Regions from separate parts of the Aeromonas sp. 25-248 genome, predicted to be linked through region 1. Evidence: riboswitches for the same ligand, from Rfam matches in the RefSeq annotation. Region 1 holds a riboswitch; each other region holds the start of a gene.
The links. A riboswitch is a leader RNA that binds a small molecule or an ion and turns the genes downstream of it on or off. The one in region 1 is predicted to bind cyclic di-GMP.

Region 1 (7,510 bases):
TCGCCGACCCGGCGCGCGCCCCGCTGCTGCCTGGCACGGCCCAGGTGCTGCTGGTCAACGACCTCAAGGTCAAGACGGAACTCCTGGTCAGCTGGCTGGCGCCGGGCGGCTATCTGCTCCACGTGCAGCCAGGCCCTCGCCATCAGTGGCAATTGCGCGTCAGCCTCAATCCGGTGAGCATGGAACATCCCCTGAGCTGGCCCGCCCTCACCGGGCTTGTCAGTGTTGCCCAGCAACGCGCCCAGTTCAGTACGGCGCTGGATCAGGGCCTGCGCGAGCACATTCTGGAGACCAGTCGCCTCGGCTGGCGTGCCAGCGGCGAGCAGCGCCACGCCTTCACCCACCAGGGGCCCGACGCCCTCGAGCAGGATCTGCTGCTCAGCCTGTGGCAAAAACCGCTGTAAACCGGTGACAAACCATGAAAAAAGGCCCTGACGGGCCTTTTTGACAAAGCGAGTGCGCCTTTCCCCTGACAGGAAGAGACACCCGACCACGCAGCAAGACAAAAATGGGGCCCTCGGCCCCATTATTCATCACGGCAGATCAGTTGCAGCTCGCCGCGCCCTGATCGACCCAGACGGCGGCCTTGCCGGGTTCATCGCCCTTGGTCCAGTACTGGGCCTTCCACTTGCGGCCGTTGTGGCTGGTGACATCACCGCCGTTGTAGACCACTCCGGCATCCCAACCCAGTTGCACCTGGCTCACCAGTTTCCACTGATCAGCGGTGCGGCTCGGCTCGTTGCCCTGGGTCCAATACTTGGCCTGCCACACCAGTTGCTTGTGGCTCACCTTGTCATTGGTGTTGTAGACGGTACCTGCACTCCAGGCCGGGTGGTTGGCTGCATCCGGATCGCTGGCCTCGCAGCCACCACCTGTACTGGCCGGCTTGACGGTCAGGCGGGTAACGGCTGTGGCATCCAGCGCCCCGTCGGTGACCACCAGGGTCAGATCGTATGCCGTGTCACTGGTCACGTTCGAGCCCGTGACCACCAGGGTCGCGCTGTCCAGACCGGTGGCGCTAAGACCGGCCGGCACTGTCCACTGATAGCTCAAGGCATCACCATTGGGGTCGGAAGCGGTGGCCTTGATGCTCACCTGCTTGCCGGCCTCGACGGTCGCACTGGCCGGTACGCTGACCACGGGGGGCAGGTTCGGCTGCGGCGCCTTGTTGGTGACCACCACCTGATCCTTGGCCGAGAGCCCCTGATCGTCGGTCACGGTCAGCTCGAACACCAGATTGATGTCGCTGCTGACGGCATCCAGTACCACACGGGCCTTGGCCTGGGTGGCATCCAGCAGGCTGGCCTGGGGTCCGGAGACCTGTTTCCAGCTGTAGGTCAGCGCCCCGTTTTCCGGATCGTGGGAGGCACTGCCGTTGAGGGTCACCTCGGCCGGGCCGGTGGCACTCAGATCGCTGCCGGCATTGGCAACCGGCGGCTTGTTGACCGGCGGCAGCGTACCCTCGCCGTGGCCCAGCCCCTCGTGCATGGCGTTGAGGATGTCGCCGTTGTCCGCATCAATTTCCCAGGCGAACAGACCGCCGAGCTGGTTCGCCAGCACGTACTGCCCCTTGGCCTTGACCGAGCGGTCGTTGTCGAAGGTAATGAGGTCACCACTGCTGGCCTTGAAGACATAGGGGGCCTCGGCCGACTCGTCATAGCCCTGCTCCCAGCCTGCGCCCATGCGGTTGTTGACGATGTCGCGGTAATCCACCACGCCATTTTCCCAGGTACCGCTCACCGGTCCGGTGGCGGTGCCGGTGAAGGGGTTGCCGGCCTGGTAGTTCTTCACTCCGGTCCAACCACGGCCATACATGGCCGCCCCCACCACAATCTTGCCCGGTGTCACCCCCTGACCCAGCAGCGCCTTGACGCCCTTGTCGGTGGTGTACTTGGTGGCCGGATCCCAGCTGGAGGCAAAGAGGTTGGTCTGGTGGGCCAGATTCGTCAGGTCGAAGGCGCCGCTGAAGTCGTAGCTCATCAGGAAGATGTGGTCCATGTACTGCTGGGCCGCCTGATAATCCACCTTGGCAATCTTGTCACCGCCGGCGCTGATGGCCGAGGTCAGCTCATACTGGCGGCCGGTCTCGGCTTCCAGTTCATCGAGCATGGCTCGCAACTCCTTCATCAGCACCACATAGGTGGCGCCGTCATTCGGGCCGCCCAGGCTGGGGTTGGCCCCCTGTCCGCCCGGGAACTCCCAGTCGATGTCCACGCCGTCGAAGAATTTCCAGGTCTGCAGGAACTCTTTGACCGAGGCGACGAAGGTATCGCGCTTGGTCTTGTCACCCAGGAAATAGAAGGGATCGGAGAGGGTCCATCCACCGACAGACGGCAGGATCTTGAGGTCCGGGTGGGCCTGTTTGAGGGCCATCAGGTTGCCGAAGTTGCCCTTGTAGGGCTCATCCCAGGCGCTGAGGTTGCCCTGGGACATCTGGATCGCCGCCCAGGGATCATGGATGGAGACCTTGAAGTCTTCGCGGCCCGCACAGGAGCGCTGCAACGCCTCGAAGCTGCCGGAGATCTCTTTAAGGCTGTCGTTGATGCCGTTGCCACCGCAGATGGGGGTGAAGCCGTAGAGAATATGGGTCAGGTTCTGGGCCGGGATCTTGTCCACGGTGAACTTGCGACCATAGACACCCCACTCCACGTAGTAGGCCCCCACCACCTTGCCGGACTTGTTGGCGTAGGGCTTGTTGTTCTCCTTGAGGGGCGCATTGAGCGGCGCCAGGTGGCTGCCGTCGGTATCGGCGACCATCAGCTCCTTCTTGTCGGAGAGGGTGCAGCCATCGGCGTTGCACAGGGCCACCTGCATCTGGTAACGCCCCCCTTTGGTGACCTTGAAGTTGGCGGTACCCGCGGCGGAGGCCGGGCCTGACCACACCTCCTTGCCGTCGAGCAGTACCTTGGCGGTCTGTCCGACGTCACCGGACCAGAGGTTCCAGGTCACGCTGACGGGAGCGCCATCCTTGTGGACGGTCACCAGCTGGTTGTAGGCCGAAGCAGCCTGATTGACTTCAACGATGGCAAACTTGGTGGGGCCGGAGCCAATGGTGGGTTTGCCCGGGGCAGCGGCGAAGGCGGAGGTAGTGCAAAGCCCCCCGACCAGAAGCGCCAGCAGGGAAAGTTTTGGACTTAACATATTTGAACTTCCTTATTTCGTTATTGGAATTAACAACGAAAAAGGCAACGCAACCTGCCAGGTAACGCAGACAACATCGCAACCATGGCTTGGCCCATGGACGATACAACCTGTGGTGGCCCCGCTATCCTAGGTACGCAGACCCTTAGACCGGAAGCTTTGCGTCCCGGACTTTCATCCGGTTTGCCTTTTTGCACAACTTGATTTGCGACAAAAATAATCGCCGAATGACTATAGAGGAGAGTCGCCCGGGTGCCACCTGCCAAAAGTGACACCCAACAAGACTCAATTATCACCAAACTCGGCAAATGGCGACGAAAGAGGCACCATCATCGCCGATCATGGCGCCTGGATGGCATCAAAAAAATGTTCAGCCAATGCTGGATTCTGTGAGACCAGTCACTGAACCGGCATCAGTAGGCTGTTCATCAGGGCGCGCAGCTTGAGAGGTTTGACCGGTTTGCTCACGTAGCCAAAGCCGTGCTCACGGATCTGTGCCTGCAACTCGCTCTTGCGATCCGCACTGATGATGATGCCGCCGATACCGTTGCCATGGGCCAGCCTGATCATGTGCAACGCCTGCAACCCGGTCTTGCCGTCATCCAGGTGATAGTCCGACAGCACCAGCGCAGGCAGGAAGCCGCCGCCGATGATCTCTTCCGCCTGCTCCAGGCTCTGGGCACAGCGCACCTCGCAGCCCCAGCGTCCCAGCAGCGAGGCCATGGCGATGAGGATATCCTCCTCGTTGTCGATGCAGAGGATCCTGACCCCTTCCAGCTGGCTGTCTCGCAGGGCCGGGGTCGTCACCTGGCTGGGGATGACGGGCCGGGTCGCGAGGTTCAGGGTGATGGCAAAGACGGACCCCGCTCCGGGCCAGCTGCGCAGGGAGAGCTGATGACCCAGCACCAGCGAAATGCCGCGGGCGATGGCGAGCCCGAGGCCAAGCCCCTGCTCCCTGGCGGTGCGGGAGTGATCGAGGCGGGAAAACTCGTCGAAGATCGCCTCCTGCTTGCCCTCCGGGATGCCGGGGCCGTTGTCCCACACCTCGATGCGCACCTTCTCCCCCATGCGGCGACAGCCGAGCAGCACCCGACCGCCGGGGTTGTAGCGAAATGCGTTGGTGAGGAAGTTCTGCAACACCCGCCGCAGCAAGCGCACATCGCTGTAGACCGCAAGGCGGCTCTCCACCACGGAGAACTGGATCCCACCGGCCTGGGCCAGCACGCCGAATTCCGCCTTGAGATTGTCCAGCACATCGCTCAGGGCGAAATCGAGCTTCTTCGCCTTGAACTTGCCCGCCTCGAGGCGCGAGATGTCCAGCAGATCCGTGATGAGATCCTCGGTCGCCCCCAGGGCGTCGTCGATGTGGCGAGCGATACGGGCCGGTTCGTCCTCCGGGGGCAGCATCTCCAGCAAGGAGGAGGTAAAGAGCTTGGCCGCGTTCAGCGGCTGGGTCAGGTCGTGGCTCACCGCCGCAAGGAACCGGCTCTTGGACTGGTTGGCCCGCTCCACCTGCTGGTTTACCAGCAGCAGTTGGCGGTTGAGTTCGGAGAGCTCGTGGGTGCGCTCGGCCACCCGCGCCTCCAGGTGCTCGTTCGCTTCCCGCAGCACCCGCTCCGCCGCCCTGAACGGGGTGATGTCGGTGAAGGTCATGACAAAGCCCCCCGCAGGCATGGGGTTGCCCTGCATCTCGATGACCCGGCCATCGGGACGCTCCCGCGCCGAGACATGGGGGCTGCCACGCTTCATGAAGGCAACCCGCCGCGCTACCTGGGCCTCGATGTCTCCCTGGCCGCACAACCCCTGTCCGGCGTTGTAGCGGATGATCTCCTCGATGGAACGGCCCACCTGAATGAGACCGGGGGGATAGGAGAACAGCTCGATGTAGCGTCGGTTCCAGGCCACCAGCCTGAGCTCCCTGTCCACCACGGAGATCCCCTGCCCCATGTGTTCGATTGCCCCCTGCAACAGGCCGCGGTTGAAGCGGAACATGTCGGAGGCCTCGTCCACTATGGTGGCGATCTCCTCGAGCTGCATGTTGCGTCCCTGCAGGGCGGAGGCCAGCACCAGGCGGGCGGACGAGGTACCGAATACCCCCGCCAGCAGTCGCTCCGTGTGGGCGATGAGCTCGGCGGAGGCCTGCATCTGGGGCGCCAGGGTGCCTCCCCGTTCGCCCGCGAAGCGGCCGAAGGCCCGCTTGACGCGGCTGGAACCGACGAAGCGGGCCGCCAGCATCTCCAGCTCCTTCACCGAGACCCGCGCATGATAAAGCGCCGAGGTATCCCGGCTCGTCTTGCCGACGAAGTTGGCTGCCTGCAGCCGCTCACTCACCGCCGCCCGTGACAGCAGGGAGCCCGCCACATAGCCGGCGAGGTTGAGCAGAAGACTCAGGAAGAGGCACCAGGCCCCCAGGCTCAGATCCCGCACCGCCGGCCAGTCTGGGGGCGCCAGCAGGGCTTCGAGAGGGGAGCCAGCCAGCAGTCCGCTCTCCGCCAGCAGGGTCACGAACCAGAGGCTGACCCCGAGGGCGAGCCCGAGATAGACGCCCTTGCGATTGCCATGACGCCAGTACAGGCCGAGCAGCAGGGCCGGTGCGAACTGGGCCACGGCCCCGAACGAGAGATAGCCGATGCGCGACAGACTGGTGAGATCCCCGAGCCAGAGATAGAGCGCCCAGGCCGCCAGCAAAATCAGCAAGATGGCCCCCCGACGCACCTGCAGCAGCAACCGCATCAGGCGCTCGTCCCGCCCCTGTTGCCAGACCCGGCGCAGCAGGACCGGCAACACCAGATCGTTGCTCACCATGATGGCCAGGGCGATGGTGCAGACGATCACCATGCCGGTGGCCGCCGAGGTGCCGCCGAGAAATGCCAGCATCGCCATGCCGTCGAATCCGAGGGACATGGGGAGGCTTATCACATAGGTGTCCGAGGCCATATCTGCCCCGACCCACTGCTTGCCTGCCAGCGCCAGCGGCCAGATGAAGAGCCCCATCAGGAAGAGATAGAGGGGGAAGATCCAGCGGGCCCAGTGCAGATCCTGCCCCTGGTTGTTCTCCACCACGGTCACGTGAAACTGGCGCGGCAGGCAGATGACGGCGCACATGGCGATCAGGGTGTAGATGGCGAGCTCCAGCAGACTGCCCGGCGTCACCGCCACCACCGCATCGAGGAAGTCGCCCGCCACCAGAGTACGCGCCTCGCTCGGTCTGGCGATGATGAGCCAGAGCGCAAAGCCCCCCACCGCCATGAAGGCGAGCAGCTTGACCACGGACTCGAAGGCGATGGCCACCACCATGCCCCTGTGGTGCTCGGTGGCATCCAGGTTGCGGGTGCCGAATAGAATGCTGAACAGGGCCAGCAGCAGGGTGACCCCCAGCGCCAGCTCCGCCATGTTGCTGGTGGGACTGACCCCCGTGCTGTTGGCCATCAGCAGATCGAGCCCGGTGACGATCGCCTTGAGCTGTAGCACCAGATAGGGAAGTATCCCCATGACGGCGATGAGGCTGATCACCATGGCCAGGCGCTGGGACTTGCCATAACGGGCGGCAATGAAATCGGCGATGGAGGTGATGTGCTCGCGCTTGGCCACCAGGATGAGGCGGGCCAGCAGGCGCCAGCCAAACAGAAACACCAGCATGGGGCCCAGGTAGATGGGCACCGGCGACCAGGGGGATTCGCTGGCCTGGCCCACGGTGCCGAAGAAGGTCCAGGAGGTGCAATAGACCGCCAGCGACAGGCTGTAGAGCAGAGGCTGCCCCTTGGGGCGACGGCGCTTGTTCTTGTCCGCCACATAGGCGATGAGGAACAGCAAGCCCAGATAGGCGAGCGACAACCCGATCAGCAGCCATCCTTGGTGCATCTCTCTACTTCCCTTGTCCAGATAAGTCGGAGGCCTGCCGCGCCAGAGACCGGCAGACCTGTGTCATCGGCCCTGTTCAGGGCTCTCTTCACGCAGCCGCAACACGAAGACCGGCAGCACTACCAGCACCATGATAAAGAAGATGCCGCCTCCCAGCGGCTCGAACAGCACGCCGCAGATCGCCATCAGGGCCGCCACCGTCATGCCAAGGCCCAGGGCCGCATAGAGCGCCTGGGTGGGGATCTGCTGCTCCGCGGGCAACTGGCGGGTCATGAAGCGGATGGCGCCGAGGTGACTGACGCAGAAGGTGACCCCGTGCAGCAGCTGGCCGAGCACCAGCACCGCCAGGTCGGTAGAACTGCCGAGCAGCACCCAGCGCACCACGCAGCCAAGGGCCCCTACCAGAAACAGGGTCTGGGCGCCGAAGCGCTGGAGGAAGCGCTTGTCCGCGGCGAACATGGCGATCTCCGCCACCACTCCCAGAGCCCAGAGATACCCGATCAGGGTG
Region 2 (7,510 bases), on a different contig from region 1:
CTGTCATTTGGATTTCCCATGATCTCGCCCTTTGCATTTGTCTGGCAAATGGCGCTTCACCCTGTCCGCGAAGGCATCAGCGGCCCTGGCCGCCGCTGACGGGGGTGAGGGGGGGGGATTGGCGCCGATGCCGCCATGGCCATGGCGCGGGCTGCACGATGCCATCCTCTGCCGCGTGGCGGTTGGCTCGTTCGGCAGCCTGCGATGGTGCTTCACCCTGTCCGCGAGGGCGTCAGCGGCCCTGGCCGCCGCTGACGGGGGGGAGGGTGGGGATTGGCGCCGATGCCGCCATGGCCATGGCGCGGGCTGCGCGATGCCATCCTCTGCCGTGCGGCGGTTGGTTCGTTCGGCAGCCTGCGGGATACGCTATCCGGCCCCTGGTGTCAGCACCGGGTTTCCCCGTCGGCAGGGTGCCAGCCCCTCGGGAAAGGGGTGAGGTGGGGCAACAGGGTATTTATTCATCCCATGATGTGGCCCTTTGCATTTGTTTTTCAAATGGCCCTGGCACAAAAAAAGCCCGCGATCATCGCGGGCTTTGCACCTGGCATCGAAGATGCCGCGTCTTAGCGACGACGCCGCCAGGCGAGCGGCAACAGGGCCAGCAGCAGGGCGCCCATGGCGCCGCCACCCCCCTTGCTCGCTTCCTTGAGCTTGAGGTCGACGATGACGGGGTCGTGGTCCGAGGCGCTGAAGGGGTTGTCCGACTTGATGAGATCGCCGGTGTAGGCGCTGCCATATTCGAACAGGTTGCTCTCGAAGGAGTTGATGTGCCAGTCGGCCACCGCCACCACCTTGTCAGCCAGCGCCGGGTTGGCGAGGGCGTAGTCCAGGGTGCCGAGCTCGGCCTCGTAGCTGTAGGAGATGGCCTTCTCCTGGTTGAACTTGACGTTCAGATCCACCAGGCCGTAACCCTTGGCCACCGTCTGGCCCATCTGTTCATAGGGCTTGTCGCCGATGTAGGTGTGGGAGGCGGAGCGGATCTGGCGCTCCCCCGCGACCGGCGCATAGTCGGTCAGCACCCGGATGGGATCCTCCTTGGCGTAGGAGTTGAAGTCCCCCACCAGCAGCACCTGGCCCGGCATCTTGCTCACCGCCTCCCCCAGCACCTTGGCGGCGCTCACCCGAAACTCGGTGCATTTGCCCTGCAGATCCGCAGGCTCCGTCTTGCCATCCCCGTTCTCATAGCAGCCCGACCCCTTGGACTTGAGGTGGTTGACCACCAGGGTCAGGGGGGCGTCGCTGCCCGCCACGGTGAAGCGCTGGACCAGGGAGTCCCGCTGACCGGCGCTCTTGGTGACGCCACCCGTGGTGTAGCGCTGCTGGGGCAGGGGGATGACGTCGGCATCCCCGCTCGGGGTGAGCAGGGCGGGGCGGTAGATCATGGCCACCATGATGGCGTCGCCGCCAAAGAAGCGATCCTCCGTGAGCAGGGCCTTGGGCAGGGTGACGAAGGCGTAGTGCTTGCTCGCCTCCTTCTGCCTGGCGTTGAGGCTCTCCACCAGATCGTGGAGGGCGGCGTGCTCGTCAAAGCCGTTGTTCTCCATCTCCATCAGGCCGAGCAGGTCGGCGTCCATCTCGGTGATGGCGTTGACGATCTTGGCGCGCTGCAACTGGAACTCCTCCAGGCTCTTGGCGCCGCGGTTGCAGCCCTTGGCGCTGTCCGCATCCGCCTGATCCGCGCAGAGCACGTTGAGGGCGCCCCCCACGCTGGAGTGGCTGGTGAAGTAGTTGAGCACGTTGAAGCTGCCGATGCGAAGGTCAGTGCCATCCAGACGGGCTGGGGCGCTCTGGCGATCGTTGTCGCTGGTGCGCAGCAGATCCCCCGCGGTGATGGTCTGATCCCGGGGCACGATCAGGCGGTACTCGTTGTAGCTGTAGCCGACCATGGCCTCCAGATTGACCGGGGCATCGCCGATGCGCAGGTAACCCTGCTCCGGCTCCCAGGCGGGCAGCCAGGGGAGCTTGCCGTCCCCCGCCTTGACGTCCGACTCGAGGAAGACGCGGTTGCTGGCGTTGGCCTCGGCCAGCGCCACGGCCTCGGGGCTGCTTGCCACATGGAGCTGGGTCGGCTTCATCAGCGGGGCGCCGTGAGCGAGCACCAGGTTGTTGCGCCGGGCGGCATAGTCGTAGCTGAAGTTGCGGCTGATCTTGAGGGCGCTGTCGGCGTCAAGGCGTACCCGCATCCCTTCGTGACGCTCCAGGGCCCGGGCCAGGGTTTCCCCCTCCAGTACCCGCAGCGCCGTGGCGGCCGGGGCGGCGCCCTGGGCCAGGGTCGTCAGGCGCGGCGTGCTGCCGTCAAACAGGGGCTTGAGCTGGGTGTGGCCGTAATACTCCTCGACCTTGGCCTCCAGACAGACCAGGGCGCCCGGCTGGATGTCCGGGTACTTGCTGGCGAAGTTCTTGTCGTTGAGGTAGACGAAAATGCCGTCCGACGTCTCGGGGTTGCCGTCCCCCTGCACATCCAGCAGGTAGAAGCCCTTGTTGAGGCTTTCCCCCAGACCCGAGACCACCGCCTTGACCGAGACGCTCTGGGCGCTTTCGAACTGATCGTCCGGGACGAGGGGGCTCTTGTCGCCGCTGCCCTGGATGGCGGGGATGGGGGTGAGGGCACTGTCGGCCGGGCAACTGAAGCCGGCGGCGTAGAGAGACGGGGACGCGAGCGCGAGCCCCACGGCCAGCGACAGCAGGGTAGGTGTTCCTTTCATGGGTATTCCTTTTTTTATTTTTGCCAGTGTTTCCATAGCCTTGGCATCGTGGCCAAGGGCGCGCATTGTCACATTTCTGGCAGCTCTGACCAGTGAACCAACGCACATTATGAGGAGACAAAGGAGCCCATCTGCCATTTTTTGACGTGGCTAACAGTTTGATATTGATGATCTATTTGTCATCAGGTGGGAGCGAAAAGTGTGAGGCGGCCAGCATTCACATATTTTCCTTCGAGAATAAAGATTGAGCAGTGGTCACTTGCTTCCTATACTCGAGCCGTTCCTCACGGAACCCAGGCAAAGGGCAAACCGGCAGTGATGCCGGGACGCAAAGCCTCCGATCTGTCCCATCCGGGCCAGACAGCGGGGTTACCCAGGGTGACTTGAGGGTTTGTGGCCCGTCCATGGCCTGTTGTCGCTCCCTTGTTCCCTGTTGCGGTTGCGCTTTTCCCGGTATTGAAGCCAAGACAAAACAAGGAAGATAACAATATGCAACAGATCTTGAGGCCCAGCAGGCTTGCCATGCTGGTCGCCCTTGCGGCCGTCCCTGCCTGGGCGCAGGCCGCTTACCCCGCCTATCAGGCCGGCACCGCCTACAAGGCTGGCGACATCGTCAGCAACGCAGGCGCCCTCTATGAATGCAAGGAATTCCCTTACTCCGGTTGGTGCGGCGCGTCCCCCTATCACTATGCCCCCGGGGTGGGTGTGGTCTGGGCCGATGCCTGGAAGCTGTATGGTGGCGAGGTGCCGCCACCGTCCCTGGTCGTCGCCATCGGCTCCCCCGCCGTGGGTGCCAGCGTCAGCGAGGGGGCCAGTGTGGCCCTGGCGGTGACGTTGAGCGGCCCGGTCACGGCGCTCGCCCGAGTGGAATACCTCATCGACGGCACCCTGGTCGCCACCGCCACGGCTTCTCCCTGGAGTGCCAGCTGGTCTGCCGCCGGTGCGGGCAATCACGCCCTCAAGGCCCGGGCGCTGGATAAAGACGGCAAGGTGCTGAGCGAGGCGGATTCGAGCTTCAAGGTCGCCGCCGTGGTGGCGCCAGAGGCGCCCAGGGTGAGCATCGCAAGCCCGGCCGCCGGTGCCAGGGTGACCCTGGGCCGCGCCCTCACCGTGAGCGGCAATGTCACCGACGCCAATGACGACGTCGCCAAGGTCGAGCTCTTCGTGAATGGCCAGAAGGTGGGCGAGGACACCAGCGCCCCCTGGCAACTGAGCTGGACGCCCCAGAACAAGGGGCTGACCGGCCTCAAGCTGGTGGCGACCGACAAGACCAACCTCTCTGGCGAGTCGGCCCAGGTGGACGTGCAGGTGGAAGAGGCGGCCCTGCCCCCCACCGGCGGCAACCTCTCCTGCGACGTGCGCCAGATCTACCGCGCCGACGGCAGCGAGTGCATGGGGGATGACCACGGCCGCCGCGTCATCGGGTATTTCACCTCCTGGCGCACCGGCAAGAACGGCTTGCCCGCCTACCTGGTGAGCGACATTCCCTGGGACAAGATCACCCACATCAACTACGCCTTCGCGGCGGTGGACGAGCAGAGTCACACCATCAAGGTGGATGACGCCGCCACCAAGCTGACCTGGAACGGGGTGCCGGGCGCCGAGATGGATCCGGAGTTTGCCTACAAGGGTCACTTCAACCTGCTGTCCAAGTACAAGAAGCAGTACCCGGACGTGAAGACCCTCATCTCCGTCGGGGGCTGGGCCGATACCCGCGGCTTCTACGCCGCCACCACCAAGGGCGACTGCTCGGTCAACACCGCCGGCATCAACGCCTTTGCCGACTCGGCCGTGGGCTTCATCCGCCAGTACGGCTTCGATGGGGTGGATATCGACTACGAGTACCCCACCTCCATGAAGGATGCGGGCAACCCCAACGATTTCCCGCTCTCCAACCAGTGTCGCGGCAAGCTCTTTGCGAACTATGAAGTGCTGATGAAGACCCTGCGCAACAAGCTCGACAGCGCCGGCACCGAGGACGGTCGCAAGTACATGCTGACCATCGCCTCGCCGGCCTCGGCCTACCTGCTGCGCGGCATGGAGAACTTCCAGGTCACCCAGTACCTCGACTACGTCAACCTGATGACCTATGACTTCCACGGTGCCTGGAACCACTTCGTCGGTCACAACGCCGCCCTGTTCGACAACAAGGCGGATCCCGAGTTGTCCCAGTGGGGTGTCTACACCCAGGCCCAGTTTGGCGGCATCGGCTATCTCAACTCCGCCTGGGCGGCCCACTACTTCCGTGGTGCCATGGCGGCGGGCAAGATCAACATAGGGGTGCCCTATTACACCCGTGGCTGGCAGGGGGTCACCGGTGGCACCCACGGTCTGGGTGGCAAGGCGGCGCTGCCGAGCCAGAGCGATTGCCAGCCGGGCACCGGTGGCAGCACCATTCCGTGCGGCAACGGGGCGGTGGGCATCGACAACATCTGGCATGACCTTGACAAGAACGGCAAGGAGATTGGCGGTGGCGCCGTGCCCATGTGGCATGCCAAGAACCTGGAGCACGCGGCCAGCCTCGGCATCACCACCCTGCCGAGCTACGGCCAGGCCTGGGGTCTGGATCCCAACAACCCGGCCCACGTGATGCAAGGCCAGTATGTGCGTTACTACGACGACAAGGCCCATGCGCCCTGGCTCTGGAACGAGCAGAAGAAGGTGTTCCTCTCCACCGAAGATGAAGAGTCCATGGGTCACAAGCTCGACTACATCGTCAAGCGGGGCCTGGGGGGCGTCATGTTCTGGGAGATGGCGGGGGACTATGACTTCGACGCGGCCAAGAACGAGTACGTGATGGGCAGCACCCTCACCAGCCTCGCCTACGAGAAGTTCAGCAAGGCCGACAAGGCTGCCCTGAAGCAGAATGATCTGCCGGCTCCGGCCGCCCAGCTCGACATCGGCGTGAGCCTCTCCGGCTTCAAGGAAGGGGACTCCAACTACCCGATCAACCCGACCCTCAAGCTCACCAACAAGTCGACCCAGACCATTCCGGGCGGCACCCGCATCGAGTTCCTGGTCCCCACCTCCACCTCAGACACCATCACCGACCAGAGCGGCATGGGGCTGAAAGTGGTGGAGAGCGGTGGCAACCAGAACTCGGACGGCATCGCCAATGAGAAGGACTTCCACAAGGTGGCTCTGACGCTGCCGGCCTGGAAAGCCTGGACGCCGGGCACCGACGTGGAAGTGGCCATGACCTACTACCTGCCGGCCGCCGGCGTGCCGAGTGGCATGCGCCTGATTGCCGGCAGCCAGACCATAGGCCTGAAGTCCGACTTCCCGGCCCTGGCCGAGGCGGTGCTGGGCAGCAGTGGCGGTGGTGACGGCGGCAGCGGTGGCACCACCTGTGCCAGCCAGAACGTCAACCCGGCGGACTACAATGCCTATCCGACCTGGCCGCGCGGGGATCACGCCAATGGCAACGACCGCATGACCAACGGCAAGGCGGTGTGGCAGGCCAACTGGTGGACCAGCAGCGAGCCCAAGGCGGGCGATGGCAGCTGGAAGCTGGTGTGCAGCTACTGAGTTGTCCCGGCTGCTGTACCAGCAGCGAACTCAGAGTGGGCGACGGCAGCTGGAAGCTGATGTGCAACTACTGAGTTGTCCCGGCTGCTGTACCAGCCGCGAGCTCAGAGCGGGCGACGGCAGCTGGAAGCTGGTGTGCAGTGACTGATGACCTGTTGAAGGGGTTGCCCCCTCCCAACGCAACGATCCAATCCGGAGCCCAGGCTCCGGATTTTTTTGTGCCTTGTATCAGGAGAAGGAGGGGGAAAAGGGCAGGGGAGTGACCATAAAAAAGACCGCTCCGAAGAGCGGCCAATTGCCACCAAGGCAATCTGCGGGGTGACCCCCTTGTCGATGTGTCGCGGCCCGGATGCCGAGTCGGGGAGATCCCCGCCCCGCCAGCCGGGCCGCGCAGCTTTATTGGGTGACGGCGCCGCCCTGCTGCTCTTTCAAGAAGCTGATCCAGGGGGAAGCGCGACCACTGACGTTGCCGTTCTGGGCGGCCTGAGTGAAGGCGGAGAGCGCCTCCTTGGGCTTTTGCTGCTCAAAATAGGCGACCCCGGTCAGGAACTTCAGGTCCGCCCGCTGCTCGCCGCTGGCGTTGGCGGCAGGTTTGGCGGCGAAGGCCACCAGATCCTGGTAGCGCTTGCTCTGGATCATCATGCGCGCCATCTTGAGCTGCAGCTCGGCATTGGGGGCCAGCTTGTAGGACTTGGCCAGGGTGTCGATGGCCGGGTCCAGCTCCTTGGCCTGATGCCAGTAGTTGGCCAGCGTCTTGTAGTTGGCCGCGGTGCTCTCGATCTGCCCCTCCTTCATGGCTTTCTCCATCACACGGGCGGCGCGGTGGGGAATGCCGGCGAAGGCGAGGTAGTTGGCGAGCCGCTGCAACTCGTTGGCTTCGGTCAGCATGCCGAGGTTGTAGGCCCCTTCCAGTGCCGCCAGGGCCTTGGCATCGTTGCCCGCCTGCATGTGCATGGCCGAGAGCTGGGTCCAGTACTTCTTCTTCTCCGGGTAGCGGTCCACCAGGGCGGTCAGCACCTCGGTGGCCGGCTTGTACTGTTTCAGCTCGTAGTGGGCCGCCATCTTCAGCAGGTACCAGGACTCCGGCGCCTTGCCTGCGGAGAGCTTGATCGCGTTGTCCACTGCCGGAATGGCTTCCCGGTACTGCTTGAGCTGCACATGGGCGTTGGCCAGGGTGATGTAGGCGTGCGGGGTCGGCTTCTCGTCCTTGCCGAGGTTTGCGAACCACTCCTTCATGGTGTTGATGGAACCCTTGAAGTTCCCCTCCGCCATGTAGA
Region 3 (7,510 bases), on a different contig from region 1:
ACTATGTTCAAGCTCGGTGATATTGCCGTGAGTCGCAAGCTGATGCTGCTGCTCTCACTGGCCCTGGTCGGCTTCATCGCACTGCTGCTCATCTCGGCCAGTGCCCTGCACCGCAATCTGATGAGTGAACGGGAAGCCAGGCTGCAGGCGGTGCTGGATCTGGCCATGAGCCGGATCCAGGCCCTGGCCGCCACCCTCCCCCCGGAGCAGGCCAAGGCACAGGCCAAGGCCATGCTCGACAGCATGCGCTTTGACGGGGACAACTACCTGTTCGTACTGGATGAAGACCGTCGGGTGGTGGTGCATCCCGCCAAACCCGAGCTGGTCGGCCAGCAGATGGGCAACAACCCTGCCGAGTCCCACTGGCAGCACATGGTGGATCTCGGCAAGGGCGGCCACCAGGGCAGGCTGGAGTATCAGTGGGTCTCCCCGTCCGGCGAGGCGGCCCAGAAGATGTCGCTGGTGACGGGCTACCAGCCCTGGGGCTGGATCCTGGGCTCCGGTGTGTTGTTGCAGGACATTGAGGCCACTATGTGGTCGCAATATGAGTGGATGGGTGGCGCCACCTTGCTGGTGATCCTGTTGATGGGGCTGCTGGGACTCGCCATCAGCCGCTCCATCGTCAATCCCCTGGCCGAGATCAACAAGGCCATGGCCCGGGTCGCAGCTGGCGATCTGGTGGTCAGCATCCCGGTGCTGGGCAGGGATGAGCTCGGCGCCGTCGCCAGCTCCACCAACCAGGGGCTGGATGCCATCCGCCGCGCCCTGCTGGAAGCGAGCCTGGGGGCCCGCAACGTGGCGGATGCCGCCCTGCGCATCGCCGCCTCCGCCGAACAGACCAACCAGGCGGTCAACAGTCAGCGGGATCAGCTCGCCCAGCTCGCCACCGCCATGAACGAGATGAGCGCCACCATCGCCGACGTGGCGGGTCACGCCGAGAATACGGCCCGCGACACCCAGGATGCCACCAGCGAGGCCGGGCTCGGCAACCAGGATGTCCATGCCAGCGTGCACGGCATCCAGGCGCTGGCCACCGAGGTGGATCAGGCCACCTCGCAGGTCAACCAGCTCAAGGAGGGGGTGATGCAGATAAGCGAGGTGACGGCGGTCATCAGCGCCATCTCGGAGCAGACCAACCTGCTGGCCCTCAACGCCGCCATCGAGGCGGCCCGGGCCGGCGAGCAGGGCCGTGGCTTCGCCGTGGTGGCCGACGAGGTGCGCCAGCTGGCCAGTCGCACCCGCCACTCCACCGAGGAGATCCAGAGTACCATCACCCAGTTGCAGCAACGGGCTGTCACCGCCGCCAACGCCATGGACGCCAGCCGCAAGCTGGCGGAGAGCAGCGTCAACCAGTCCGAGAAGGCGGGGCAGGATCTCTCCCTCATCGTCAATCATATCCAGCACGTGAGCGACATGGCGACCCAGATCGCCACGGCGGCGGAGCAGCAGAGCATGGTGGCGGAAGACATGAACCGCAACGTCAGCGGCATCAACGACTCGGCACTCGAGATGTCCCAGGCGGCCTCCCAGTTGGCCCAGGAGAGCGAACTGCTGGCCGGTCTCTCCCGAAGCCTCGACGAGCGACTGGCGGTGTTCAAGCTGGACAACGCCCAAGCCCAGGACAGGATGATGCGACCGACCCAGGCGTCCTCTTCCCGAGCAGGCATGCAACCCCGCCACTGAGTGGCCCCGTGAACCCCTGCCAGTCTGGCAGGGGCTCCTTTCCTGTCATGGCCACGGGAGCCTCTCCCGGGCCACCCTCTCGCACTGAACCAGCGCGCAGATCCAGATGGAGCCATCTGCTGCTGATGCGTTGCTCCGATGAGATGGCACTGTCAATTTTTACACTTATTTTTTTAACAAAATATAGTCATGATGAGTGGTCGCCACAGGCGGCACCATGATCCTTTCTGTAGTCATTTGGCAAACTGGTTGAAAGGCCAGGACGCAAAGCCTCCGGTCTAAAGACAAGCTGTCCAGGATAGCGGGGTTGCAGCACCGTGTTTCGGGGAACTCCCCTGCCAACGTGACAGCCCACATCACCGAACAGAGGAATGTATGGCAGCAAATATCCGACTCACCCATCTCGCGGCGGCACTGGCGCTGCTGGCCAGTGGCGGCGTGCTCGCTCACGGCTACATCAGCCAGCCCGAAGGGCGCAACTACCTGTGCAAGACAGGGGGCAACAGCCAGTGTGGCGCCATCCAGTGGGAACCCCAGAGCCTGGAAGCCCCCTCCGGCTTCCCCGATGGCGGCCCCGCCGACGGCCAGATAGCCTCGGCCGGTCACCCCCAATTCGGCGAGCTCAACACCCAGACTCTCGATCGCTGGACCAAGCGTGAAGTGCAGGCCGGCCCCTTCGCCATCAGCTGGACCTTTACTGCCAACCACGTGACCCGCAACTGGCGCTACTACCTCACCAAGCAGGACTGGAACCCGAACCGGCCCCTCACCCGGGATGCGTTCGATCTCAATCCCTTCTGCGTCATCGAGGGCAACATGGTGCAGCCCCCCAAACAGGTGACCCATCAGTGCACCCTGCCCCCGCGTACCGGTTATCAGGTCATTCTCGGGGTATGGGAGGTAGGAGATACCGCCAACAGCTTCTACAACCTGATCGACGCCCGGTTCAAGGATGGCACCCAGCCACCGCTGACCTGGAGCCAGGGAGGGACCATCTATCCCTCCATCGACCTGGTGGAGGGTGACAAAGCCAGAACCCGGGTGTTCGATGCCAATGGCGAGCGCACCGATCTCCAGACCGAGCTGACCATCGCCAGCGCCGGGCAGGGCCAGAAGAACAACTGGGCCCACGCCCTGGCGAGCAAGATCAACGCCGAGCAGAGCCAGATCCGTGCAGGCCAGCAAGGCACGGACGGCCAGTTCAACCCCGTCTACGGCCAGAACCCGGTCTACCTCAAGGCTGGCAGCAACCTGCAACGGGTCGAGATCCAGCTTGAGCAACAGCAGCCCCCGGTGGAGAACGGGATCAGCGTGAGCGGTCTGGCGAGCGACTACACGCTCGACAACGGCAAGCTCACCCTGACTTTCACCGTCACGGCCCAGGGGGATCTCGCCATCACCAACACCCTCTATGACCACGGCGGTGTCGCCAGGGGACAGAGCAGTGCCGACATCAAGGACGGCAGCCAGAGTTTCTCCATGGCGCTGACCGGCTTGAGTGCAGGCCACCATCAGCTGGTGATCGAGGGCAAGCCCAAGGCCGGTGGTGACGCGGTGCAGCAGACCCTGGACCTCATGTTCAAGGATCCGGCAAGCGGGGGCGATTACCAGTTCACCTTCCCGGACGGCCTCAAGTCCTACACCGCCGGAACCCGGGTGCTGCAGCCGAAGAACGGCAAGGTCTATCAGTGCAAACCCTTCCCCTACAGCGGCTGGTGCAGCCAGTGGGCGAGCACGGCCACCCAGTATGAACCGGGCGTAGGCTCCCACTGGCAGGAGGCCTGGACAGCGCAGTGATGGGACGTATCCGACCTGGCGGGAACCCGCTCGGCGCTTCCGGTGCCAGATCAGGTCAACATCAAACAAACAGGGAGCCCATGGCTCCCCGTTTTTCACCCATCCCTCGGTTCAGATCTGATAGTCGAGCAGGGGCTCGTTGCTCATGGCGCGGGCCTGGATCTCCGCCAGCGCCAGCTCGGGGTTGCAGAGCTGGATGAACTGCCAGGCAAAGTTGTGCTGGAACTGCCCCTGCTTGAGGCCGATCCAGGCGGTGTGCGGCGCAAACAACCGGCTGCCGTCCAGTTGCACCAGCCCCTTGTCCCGCTGGGAATCGAACGCCATGTCCGCCAGTATGCCCACCCCCATCTCCAGCTCGACATAGGTCTTGATGACGTCTGAGTCCTGGGCGGTCAGCAGGATCTGCGGCACTATGCCCGCCTCGGCAAAGGCATCATCCACCCGTGCCCGACCGGTGAGGCCGGCCTGATAGGTGACGATGGGCCAGTGGGCCAGAGCGGCCAGGGTCAGCTCCCGCTCGGCGGTGAGGGGGTGTTGCTCCGGTACGACGATATTGTGGTGCCAGCGGTAATAGGGAAAGGCCACCACCCCTTCGCTCTTGTCGAGCTGCTCGCTGCTGATGCCGATGTCCACCTCGCCGGTCTGCACCAGCCGCACTATCTCCTCCGGGCTCCCCTGACGCAGCTCCAGCTGTACCAGGGGAAATTGCTCCCGAAACGCCTTCACTACCCTCGGCAGGGCATAACGGGCCTGGGTATGAGTGGTCGCGATGAGCAGCCGGCCCGAGTCGCGATTGGCAAAGGTGCTCGCCAGTTTGCGGATGTTGTCGGCATCCCCCAGGATACGCTCGGCGATCACCAGCAACTCCTTGCCCGGCTCGGTCATGCCGAGCAGACGCTTGCCATAGCGAATGAAGAGGGCGAGCCCCAGCTCCTCCTCCAACTCGCGAATGTGGCGGCTGACCCCGGACTGGGAAGTAAAGAGGGCATTGGCCACGTCGGTCAGGTTGTAATCCCGCCGCGCCGCCTCCCGAATGATTCGCAATTGCTGAAAGTTCACCTCATCGCCTCCTGCGCTGAGTGGCGGTGGCTCATGCCACCGTCCTCTTGTTATGGATTGCCGGGATCATAGCCCGGCAGCAAGCCTGACAGAGGGCCGCACCTCGCGGCTTGCCCTCAGATCTGGTAGTCGGGATAGAGCTGTGCCTGCCTGGCCACCAGACGCACCCCCTGGCCGGGGGCAAAGGCCCGGGCGGCCTCCTTGCTCAGTTCGGCCTCGTAGTGGGCGCCTCCCGTCTCCCCATCGCCACGCAGTTCCACCCGGATGCGCGGCCCCATGGGCAGCAGGCGGGTAATGGTGGCGCGAATGCCACCGGGGGCATCCGAGGGCAGGATCTCCAGCTCGTGGGGGCGCACATAAGCAATGGCCGCACTCCCTTCTGCCAGATGGGAGGGGATGGGGCCACCCAGTTGCTGTTCACCGATGCCGAACCCCTGCCCGGCCACCCTGCCACGAAACAGGTTCACGCTGCCAAGGAAGCTGTGCACGAAGGCACTGGCGGGCTGATCATACACTTCGGCAGGGGTGCCAATCTGCTCTACCTTGCCGGCGTTCATCAGCACCACCCGATCCGCCACCTCCAGGGCCTCTTCCTGATCGTGGGTCACGAACAGACTGGTGACATGCAGCTCGTCGTGAAGCTCACGCAGCCAACGGCGCAGCTCCTTGCGCACCTGGGCATCGAGGGCGCCGAAAGGCTCGTCCAGCAGCAGCACCTTGGGCTGCACCGCCAGGGCCCGGGCCAGGGCGACCCGCTGGCGCTGACCACCGGAGAGCTGGGTCGGGTAGCGTGCCGCGACATGGCTGAGCTGCACCAGATCCAGCAGCTCCTTGACCCGGGTGCGGATGGCCGCCTCGTCCGGGCGTTCGCTCCGCGGCTTGACCCTCAGGCCAAAGGCCACGTTCTCGAACACCGTCATGTGGCGAAACAGGGCGTAGTGCTGGAACACGAAGCCAACGTTGCGCTCGCGCACATGGAGATCCGAGGCATCCTCGCCGCGGATGATGACGCTGCCACTGTCCGCCTGCTCCAGCCCGGCGATAATCCGCAGCAAGGTGGTCTTGCCGCAGCCGGAGGGGCCGAGCAGGGCGACCAGCTCACCATCGTGAAAATCGAGGTTGATGTCGGCCAGCGCCGCGTACTGATTGAAATGCTTGTTGAGCCCTTGAACCTGAATGCTCATGAATGCCTCTCCTATAACCGTTAATTCGGGATCAATGGGACTGAGTCGGTTGGCCGCGCAACCTGGCCAGCAGGGTCTCACCCAGCAGGGTGAAGATCCCGAACAGCGCCAGCAGGCTGGCCACCGCAAAGGCGGCACCGGTCTGGTACTCGTTGTAAAGGATCTCGATGTGCAGCGGCAGCGTGTTGGTCTGGCCGCGAATGTGGCCGGAGACCACGGAGACGGCGCCAAACTCCCCCACCGCCCGGGCGGTACAGAGCAGCAGGCCATACATCAGGCTCCAGCGAATGCCGGGCAGGGTCACCCGCCAGAACATCTGCAACCCGCTCGCCCCCAGCATGATGGCGGCCTCCTCTTCCTCCGGGCCCCGCGCCTCCATCTGGGGCAGCAGCTCGCGTACCACGAAGGGCACTGTGATGAAGGTGGTCGCCAGGATGATCCCCGGGGTAGCGAAAATGATCTTGATGTCGTGCTCGCTGAGCCACTCGCCGAACCAGCCGCGACTGCCGAACAGCAGCACGAACATCAAGCCCGCGATGACCGGCGAGACCGAGAACGGCAGATCGATGAGGGTGATAAGCAGTTGCCGGCCAGGGAAGCGGAACCGGGCGATGGCCCAGGCGGCGGCCAGCCCGAACAGCAGGTTCAGGGGCACCGAGCAGAGCGTCACCAGGGCGGTCAGCCCCAGGGCGCTCAGGGCATCCGGCTCGCTGATGGCGTGCCAGAAGAAGGCCAGACCCGGGCTCAGCGCCTGGATGAAGACGGTGGCCAGCGGCAACAGCAGCAAGGCGGCAAACCAGCCCAGACCGACGGTGACCAGCAGCCATTTGACCCAGACCGGTTCATGGGTCACCGGGGGATGACGCGCCGGGGTGGCCGGAGCGGACTCCTGGGCCTGATCGAGATGTGCAGTAGAGGCGTTCATATACGGCTTCCTCCGATGCGAGCCCAGCTCCAGGCTTGCAACTTGTTGATGAGCAACAGCAGCACAAAGGAAATGAGCAGCATGACGGACGCAATGGCCGATGCACCGGCGTAGTCATACTCCTCCAGGTGACTCATGATCATCAGGGGGGCAATCTCGGACACCATGGGGAGGTTGCCGGCAATGAAGATGACAGAGCCGTACTCCCCCACGCCGCGAGCAAACGCCAGGGCAAAACCGGTGAGCAGCGCAGGTACCAGGGTCGGCCACAGTACCCGGATGAAGGTCTGCCAGCGGTTGGCACCCAGGCTCGCGGCCGCCTCCTCTTGCTCGCTCTCCGCTTCCCGCAGCACCGGCTGCAGGGTCCGCACCACAAAGGGCAGCCCGATAAAGGTCAGGGCAATGACTACCCCTATGGGGTTGTAGGCAAGCTCGATGCCCAGCGGAGCGACCCATTGGCCAATCCAGCCGTTGGGGGCAAAGATGGCGCACAGGGCGATGCCGGAGACGGCAGTCGGCATGGCAAAGGGCAGGTCGATCAGCGCATCCACCAGTCTGCGGCCGGGGAAGGTATAGCGCACCAGTACCCAGGCCAGTATCAGACCGAACAGACTGTTGAGCAGGGCGGCAATGAAGGCGGCGCCAAAGCTCAGGCGAAAGGAGGCGAGCACCCGGGGGGAGCCGATCACCTGCCAGAACTCGGCGGCGCTCAGGTTGTTCACCGCAAACAGCACCAGTGCCGAGAGCGGCAGCAGCACCAGTATGCCCAGATAGAGCAGACTGAAGCCCAGCGTTGGCCCCAGGCCTGGCAGGACGGAATAAGAACTTAATCGCATAACACATCCGTTTGTTATAAATACTT
Region 4 (7,510 bases), on a different contig from region 1:
GCACCTCCTCCAGGCTATCGAGGGCACAGGTCAGCGCCTGTTGCAGCGCATCATGCATCCGAAGAGAGTTCCAGGGTCTGGTTGAGTTGTTCGATGCAGCGGCCGAGGCGCTCCCCCGTGTTGATCTCGACCACCGCGGCCCGTGTCTCGATGCGGGCGTCCCCCACGGCCAGTGCCGGGTCCACCTGCAACGGCCACTTCTCGCAGCGGGTCACCCCCTGCTCGGCCAGGCGCTGCCGGTCTCCTTCGTTGAGGTAGATCACCAGCTCTTCCGACTCGCTCGGCAGGCTGGCCATGGCCTGCTCCACCTGCTGGAGCACCTGCTGGGGATTGAGGGTGAACTCGGCCTGGATCACGCGCTTGGCCACCTGGGCCACCAGCTGGGCGACCAGGGCCTTCTGTTCCAGCATCCGGGCCCGGGTCAGGGATTCCCACTGCTGCTGCAACGTTGCAAAGGGCACCATGGCCTCATCGAAGGCGGCACGTCCCTCGGCCAGCCCCTGGGCCAGACCACGCACCTGTCCCTGTTGCAGCCCCTTGGCTTCCCCCTCGAACAGGCCACTGGCCAGCCCCTGCTGGTACCCGGCCTGATACCCTTCCGCCTGCCCCTGCTCCAGCCCCTGCTGGTAGCCGTATTCGAACTCTTCCTGCTGGCTTCTGGCCTCTTCCCCGCTCTGGCCCAGCGCCGGGAAGCGGTAGAGACGGGTGGCACCTGCCGCCAGTTTGCGCACATGCTGACTCATGCCTGTCTCCTGTTAACTGACGGTGGGCTCTTCGAACAGCTGGAACTCGATCTCGCCCTGCTCCACCAGCTCGCGCACCAGCTTCATGGCCTCTTCCCGGGCCTGCTCCACCTTGCGCAGGGAGACGCTGCCCTGATCCTGGATCTGGGCCTCCAGTGCCTGTGCCATCCGTTTGGGCATGGCGCCAAGCACCACCTTGCGGAAGCCGGCATCGGTGTTCTTCAGGGCCAGGGCCAGCAGATCCGCCGGCAGCTCCTGCACCAGACGTTGCAGGGTATCGTCGCTCTGGCGACGCAGGGCCATGAAGTCGAACATGTTCTTCTCGATTTCGAGGGCCAGCTCACCATCGTGCTCCCGCAGCAGGATGAGCATCTGCTCCTTGTTCCCCTGATAGCGATTGAGGATATCGGCCACCTGGCGCACCCCGTTGACCTTGGCGCCGGACTGATCGGCCACATAGGCGAGGCAGCGATCCAGCGTGAGCCGCAGCTCACCCAGCACGTGTTCGCTGACCGAGCTGAGGCTCGCAACCCGCACCAGCAGATCGTCGTGCACCGACCCCGGCAGGGCATCGAGCACGGCAGAGGCGGTCTGGGGTGGCAGGAAGGCGAGCAAGACAGCCTGCATCTGGGGATGCTCATTGCGGAAGAAGCGGGCCAGCACATCCGCCGGCACCCATTGCAGACGCTGGATGTCCTGGCTCATCGCATCGCCATAGAGGCTGTCGAGCAGGCTGCGGGAAAGCCGCTGGCCCAGCGCCAGATCCAGGGTCTGTTCCAGATATTCCCGGGAGGCGCTGCCGATGCCGCTCTGCTCGCGATACTGGTTGAAGAACTGCTGCAGCGTCCACTTGGCTTCTATCGAACTCACGCCGGAGAGGCTGGCCATCTTGGAGATGAGGCGCTGCACTTCGTCGCGGGACAACTTCTGCATCACCTTGGCCGCCGCCTCGGTGCCCATGCTCAGCAGCAGGATCGCGGCTTTTTCCAGATTGTCGATGTCGATGTCGACCGCGTTCTGATTCAGATTAACGTTGCTCATTGCCACTCACCCATTGTCTGACCACTTCCGCCACCCTGGCCGTGTCCTTGTCTACCAGCAGTTGCAGGTGCTTGAGCTGGACTTCCAGCTCGGAACCCGGTTCGGGCAGCGCCTCCAGATCCAGGGAGGAGAACTGGGGCTCGAGCCGGAACTCGGACTGAGACTGGGACAGGCTCTTGCCCGTCGCAGACTCTTCCAGTTCCCCATCCCCTTCCCGGCGCATGGAGAGGCCCATGGTCGGCTCCTGCTCCTCGTCCGGCTCCTGTGCGGCATCAGTGTCGGGATATTGCTGGGTACGCACCAGGTGCTTCACCAGAGGACGGATGCCGAAGAACACCAGGGTCAGCCCCAGCAAACCACCCACCAGGTAACGCAGGGAGTCTTGCCAGTAAGGGGTTTCCAGCCAGCTCGACGCTGGCGGCTCCACCGGCACCGCACCGGTGAAATCGAAGACCTGCAGACTGATCTGGTCGCCACGGGTGCCGTCAAAGCCCACCGAGCGCTCCACCATCTGGCGGATCTGCTCGAGCTGTTCCGGACTCCACCCCTCCTTGGGGGCGCTCTGCTGATTGAGCAGGATGGAGACGTTCATCTTCTCCAGTCGTCCCTGCTGATAGCGGGTATGCACTATGGTGCGGCTGCTTTCATACTGCCTGCTGACTTCCTGCCGCTCGGTGCGGGTATCGTTCTTGGCAGGCTCCTGGGCAGCATTCCCCTCGGTGGCGGCCTGATCGGTCTTGGGAGCGGTTTCGGGCGGTCGATTGGAGAGCGCACCGGGGATACCGAGGGCCAGGGCATCGATGGTCTTGTCCGATTTGTTGGACTCCCTGGTCACCACGGCATTGGGATCGAGCTGTTGCTGGGTCTCTTCCACCGCATTGAAATTGACGTCCGCGGCGATCTGCACCCGGAAGTTGCCCGTGCCCAGCATGGGGGAGAGCATGTCGCTGGCACGCTGGCGAATGTACTGCTCCAGCTTGCGCACATATTCCATCTGCTGGACGCTCTGCTTGCCGAAACCGGCCTTGTCGCCGAGCTCGGCACTCAGCAGCTGGCCGCTTTGATCCACCACGGTGACGGCCCCGGGCTTCATGCCGGAGATACTGCCCGCCACCAGGTTGGCAATCGCCTCGACCTGGCCCGGCTCCATGGTCTGGCCCGGTTGCAGATCCAGCATCACGGACGCGCTGGGTTTCTCCTCGTCGCGCCCCACGAACAGGGTCCGCTTCGGAATGGCCAGATGTACCCGGGCACTGCGCACCGCATCCAGGGAGATGATGGTTCTGGCCAGCTCCCCTTCCAGGGCATGGCGGTAGCGCGCCCCTTCCATGAATTCGCTGGTGCCAAGGCCGGTGACGTTGTCGAGCCCCTCCAGGCCGGACGGCATGGCCGCCCTCACGCCCCGCGCGGCCAGCGCCATGCGGATGTGGGCCAACTGGCTTTCAGGTACCAGGATCTGGCCGGAGCTTTTCTCCAGCCGGAAGGGTACCTGCTCCTTCTCCAGCATCTCCATGATGTTGGCGGTGTCGTAAAGCTCCTGCTTGCCGTAGAGGGGCACGTAATTCTTGCTGGAGGTCCAGAGGATGACCACTATGGTGGCGGCAACCACGGCGGCCAGCAGCGCGATGGTCAGAATGGATTTGTTGTCGCGAGACAGGGTACGCCAGTTGCGCACCCCGTCCTGCACCCGGGCCAGCAGGGAGCCCGACGCCCCCGGTGCGGAGGATACCAGTTCAGTCATGATCAACCTCAGAGCGGCATGCGCATGATGTCATCAAAACCCGTCATCAGTTTGTTGCGCACCTGCATCAGGGCGGAAAAACTGAGACCGGCCTTCTGGCTGGCCACCATGGCCCCCACCAGATCGTCGCTCTGACCCGCATCGACGGCGGTCATCAATCGGGAGGCGATGTTCTGCTGCTCGTTGACGCGGCCGACGACGTCGCGCATGGCGTCGCTGAACGAGACGCCTGACGCCTCGTTCGGTTCGATGGAAGGGGGTTGACTGGCGACTCGCTGCATTTCCTGCATCTGCTGCAGGAGCGTCACCTGTGATGACATGATCTCAATCTTCACTCGGTTATCCCTTAGTTTTGTATCTGCTGCTCGACATCGATGCCCTGCTCGCGCATGGCAGCCAGCTTGTATCTAAGTGCCCGGGTCGTCATTCCGAGGGCTTCGGCCGTGCGTGTCCGGTGACCACGGAAACGGCGCAACGTCTCAAGGACGAATTGAAATTCAGCATGCCGCTTGGTCTCGCTGAGCCCCTCGGGGGCCGCAAGCGTCTGCGGTTGCGGGGTGTCGGCTTCGGCGGCGTAATGGGGCAACATCAGATCGACGGCCTGAATATGCAAGCCGCGAGCCATAATTAGCGCTCGCTGAATCACGTTGTCCAGCTCACGCACATTGCCAGGCCAGTCATAGGAGAGCAGTTGCTGACGGGCACTCTCGCCGAGGCGATACCCCTGCTGTGCGGCGTAGCGTTCGATGAAGTATTCCGCCAGAGGCAGGATGTCATCCCGCCTCTCCCGCAGTGCCGGCCAGCTCATGGGGAGCACGTCGAGCCGGTAGAAAAGGTCCTCGCGAAACGCGCCCTGCAGCACCAGCTCCCTCAGGTCCCGGTTGCTGGCGGCGATGATCCGCACATCCAGCGCGATCACCTGATGACTGCCGAGGCGTTCCACCTCTTTCTCCTGCAACACCCGCAGCAACTTGGCCTGCAGCGCCAGCGGCAGTTCGGAGATCTCGTCGAGCAGCAGGGTGCCGCCCTGGGCCAGCTCGAATTTTCCCTGCTGGTTGGCGGTTGCCCCGGTGAAGGCCCCCTTGCTGTGTCCGAACAGGATGGATTCGAGCATGGCTTCCGGGATGGCCGCACAGTTGATGGCCACGAAAGGCTTGCCGGCCCGGCTGGACATCTCGTGGATGTAGCGAGCCAGTCGCTCCTTGCCTGTCCCGGATTCGCCACCGATGAGGATGGTGGCCGATGTCTTGGCTGCCCGCCGGGCAAGCTGCAACACCTGCAGGCTCTGGGGGGACGTGGCGATCAGATTGGGAATGGCCTGGCGCAGGCGCAGGGCCCCTCTCACCACATCGAGGATCTGGCGCTGGCTGAAGGGCTTGATGATGTAGTCGATGGCGCCGGCCCGCATGGCTTCCGCCGCCAGGTAGGCCTGATGCTCGTTGACCAGAATGACGCAGTCGGTCCCTGCCAGCGTCTGCACCATGGCGGGCCCTGCCTCGGTCATGACCGCCATGTCGAGCAGAATGAGATCGACCGCATGGTTCGAGAGAAATTGCTTGGCCAGCGACACGGAATCGACACAGGAAACACGATAACCGGCACTGAGCAATATACGTTCAACATCGTTTCCATTTGATAACGAAGCTGAAACTAATAATAAATGAGCATGCATTTCAATACCGGTCGGTATTGAATTTTCCTTGCTAGATAAATCAGAAAACATATATCCCGAACCTGTGATTGCACATGAATCAATCAACAGAACTGATGCGTGAAAAATAAAGACACACAAATAGAGACCGCACCCTTTATTGAGTGAATGGTCTATATCGGTATAAAAACAAGGCGGGAAATCATGGCCTTGGTAACCCCGCTATCATTAGCATCAATGCTGTTAGACCGGAGGCTTTGCGTCCTGACTTTTCAGTTCAGTTTGCCTTTATCATGCGACGACCCGTATTTGGATGGCATGGCTACGTTGTCCCTGAAGCCATGTGATACATCCGACTATTTCTATTTTTTTCTTAACTGTCAGTATGTATCGCGTCAAAAGTCGTCACATGATAGCGGCTTTATATGACAATTCAAGCAGATATGCGGAATAGGCGCTTCCTGTCCCTGTGACGCCAAGGCAATTCCACTTCAGCCCAGAGTCCCGATGACTTCGACTCGCAAATCTTCCGGTATCTCGTTATAGGAGAGCACCTTGAGGCCTTTCGAGAAGGAACGGGCATAACGGGCTATCAGCGGTCTGAGCTGGGGCATCACCACCAGCACGGGCGCATATCCCTGTTGCTGCAGTTGCTCCTTCACCAGCGGCATGTTCTGCTGCAACTGCGCCAGCAACTGGGGATCCACCGGGAAGCTGTCCAGCTGGATCTTGCCCTGCTGCTGTGACTGGCTCATGGCCGTCAGCAGGGTCTGCTCCAGCCGGTCATCCAGGGTGAAGGCCGCCAGCACGTCGCGGGACCCGATCGCCTGTCTGACGATCTGGCGCTTCAGTGCGCAGCGCACATCGGACGCCAGCAGGACGGGATCCTTGGTCAGCTCGCTCGCATCCAGCAAGGTGGTGGCGATGGTGCGGATGTCGGTGAGGCTGATCTGCTCCTTGAGCAACTGGCGGAAGACCCGCAGTTGCTGCATCTGGGTCAGGGCCAGATTGAGCTCTTCCGCAAGACGGGGGGACTGGGTCGCCAGATGCTGACCCAGCTTGCCCACCTCGTCATGACCAAACAGGCCGTCGAGCTGCTCCCTGAGCAGCTTGCTGGCGTGAGTCGCGATAACGGTGGCGGAATCCACCACCGAGTAGCCCAGATTGAGGGCCTTGGCCTTGTTGTCCGGCGAAATCCAGACCGCACTCATGCCATAGGCCGGATCCTGTGTCAGCTCGCCATCCAGGGCGCCATAGGTCTCACCGCTGCTGATGGCCATCAACCGCTGGCAATCCACATTGCCCGAAGCCAAAGGGATGCCGGATAGCTTGATGCGGTACTGATCCGGCTGCAATTGCAGGTTGTCCCTCACCCGGATCTCGGGCAGCAGGAAGCCGTACTGCTCGGAGAGTGTCTTGCGAATACCGCGTACCCGGGCCAGCAGCTCGGCCCCCTTGTCCGCCTCCGCCAGCGGTACCAGTCGATAACCCAGTTCGATGGCGACCGCGTCCACCGGGGGCAGGTCCTGCCACTCCAGCCCCTGGGGCTCCGGCTGCACCATCTGGCGCGTCAGCGCCTCGGCCGCATCCAGCGCGGGATCCTGCACCCGGCGCTTGCTGACGCTCCAGCCGGTCCAGGCCAGCACGGCCGCAAAGCTGAGGAAGGCCAGCATGGGCATGCCGGGAACCAGCCCCAGGATCAGCATGACGGTCGCCGCCGTGTAGATCACCCGAGGAGAGGCCAGGATCTGCTGGCCAACCTGATCCGACATCTCCCCTTCGTCACTCACGCGGGTGACGATGATGGCTGCAGCCGTGGACATCAGCAGGGAGGGGATCTGGGCGACCAGACCGTCACCTATGGTGAGCAGGGCATAGATGCGGAAGGCATCGGAAACCGGCAGCGAGTGCTGGAAGATGCCGATGGCCAGGCCCCCGACGAGGTTGATGATGAGCACCAGCAGACCGGCGATGGCATCACCACGCACGAACTTGGAGGCCCCGTCCATGGCCCCGTAGAAGTCCGCTTCCCTGGCGATCTCCTCCCGTCTTGCCCGGGCCTGGTGCTGATCCAGGGTCCCCGCATTGAGGTCGGCGTCGATGGCCATCTGCTTGCCCGGCATGGCGTCCAGGGTGAAGCGGGCGGACACTTCCGAGATCCGCTCGCCCCCCTTGGTGATCACCACGAAGTTGATGATCATCAGAATGACGAAGACCACCAGACCCACCACGTAGTTGCCACCGATGACCACTTCGCCGAAGGCCTGGATCACCTTGCCGGCCGCTTCGTTGCCTTCATGGCCGTGCAGCAGCACCACCCGGGTGGAGGCGACG

Region 2: it holds a riboswitch for cyclic di-GMP, as region 1 does, so the genes downstream of both, ACVDHI_RS09285 (glycosyl hydrolase family 18 protein) here and ACVDHI_RS15475 (glycosyl hydrolase family 18 protein) in region 1, are expected to answer to the same signal.
Region 3: it holds a riboswitch for cyclic di-GMP, as region 1 does, so the genes downstream of both, gbpA (N-acetylglucosamine-binding protein GbpA) here and ACVDHI_RS15475 (glycosyl hydrolase family 18 protein) in region 1, are expected to answer to the same signal.
Region 4: it holds a riboswitch for cyclic di-GMP, as region 1 does, so the genes downstream of both, lafK (lateral flagellar response regulator transcription factor LafK) here and ACVDHI_RS15475 (glycosyl hydrolase family 18 protein) in region 1, are expected to answer to the same signal.

Annotation. Positions count from the first base shown of each region.
Region 1 covers NZ_JBRKTB010000011.1:104,850-112,359, reverse strand. Annotated here, with positions in the region: gene ACVDHI_RS15480 (putative RNA methyltransferase) at 1-404, shown strand, start outside; gene ACVDHI_RS15475 (glycosyl hydrolase family 18 protein) at 544-3,141, opposite strand; cyclic di-GMP riboswitch class I at 3,253-3,339, opposite strand; gene ACVDHI_RS15470 (hybrid sensor histidine kinase/response regulator) at 3,541-7,002, opposite strand; gene ACVDHI_RS15465 (3-phenylpropionate MFS transporter) at 7,066-7,510, opposite strand, start outside.
Region 2 covers NZ_JBRKTB010000005.1:131-7,640, forward strand. Annotated here, with positions in the region: gene ACVDHI_RS09280 (ExeM/NucH family extracellular endonuclease) at 564-2,705, opposite strand; cyclic di-GMP riboswitch class I at 2,999-3,082, shown strand; gene ACVDHI_RS09285 (glycosyl hydrolase family 18 protein) at 3,195-6,233, shown strand; gene ACVDHI_RS09290 (tetratricopeptide repeat protein) at 6,630-7,510, opposite strand, start outside.
Region 3 covers NZ_JBRKTB010000020.1:2,297-9,806, reverse strand. Annotated here, with positions in the region: gene ACVDHI_RS19340 (methyl-accepting chemotaxis protein) at 4-1,683, shown strand; cyclic di-GMP riboswitch class I at 1,913-1,998, shown strand; gene gbpA (N-acetylglucosamine-binding protein GbpA) at 2,059-3,480, shown strand; gene cbl (HTH-type transcriptional regulator Cbl) at 3,592-4,539, opposite strand; gene ACVDHI_RS19325 (sulfate/molybdate ABC transporter ATP-binding protein) at 4,656-5,723, opposite strand; gene cysW (sulfate ABC transporter permease subunit CysW) at 5,755-6,648, opposite strand; gene cysT (sulfate ABC transporter permease subunit CysT) at 6,645-7,484, opposite strand.
Region 4 covers NZ_JBRKTB010000008.1:44,460-51,969, reverse strand. Annotated here, with positions in the region: gene lfiI (lateral flagellar FliI-like assembly ATPase LfiI) at 1-58, opposite strand, end outside; gene lfiH (lateral flagellar assembly protein FliH) at 51-743, opposite strand; gene fliGL (lateral flagellar motor switch protein FliGL) at 756-1,784, opposite strand; gene fliFL (lateral flagellar M-ring protein FliFL) at 1,771-3,516, opposite strand; gene lfiE (lateral flagellar hook-basal body complex protein LfiE) at 3,534-3,860, opposite strand; gene lafK (lateral flagellar response regulator transcription factor LafK) at 3,872-5,134, opposite strand; cyclic di-GMP riboswitch class I at 5,386-5,473, opposite strand; gene lfhA (lateral flagellar biosynthesis protein LfhA) at 5,668-7,510, opposite strand, start outside.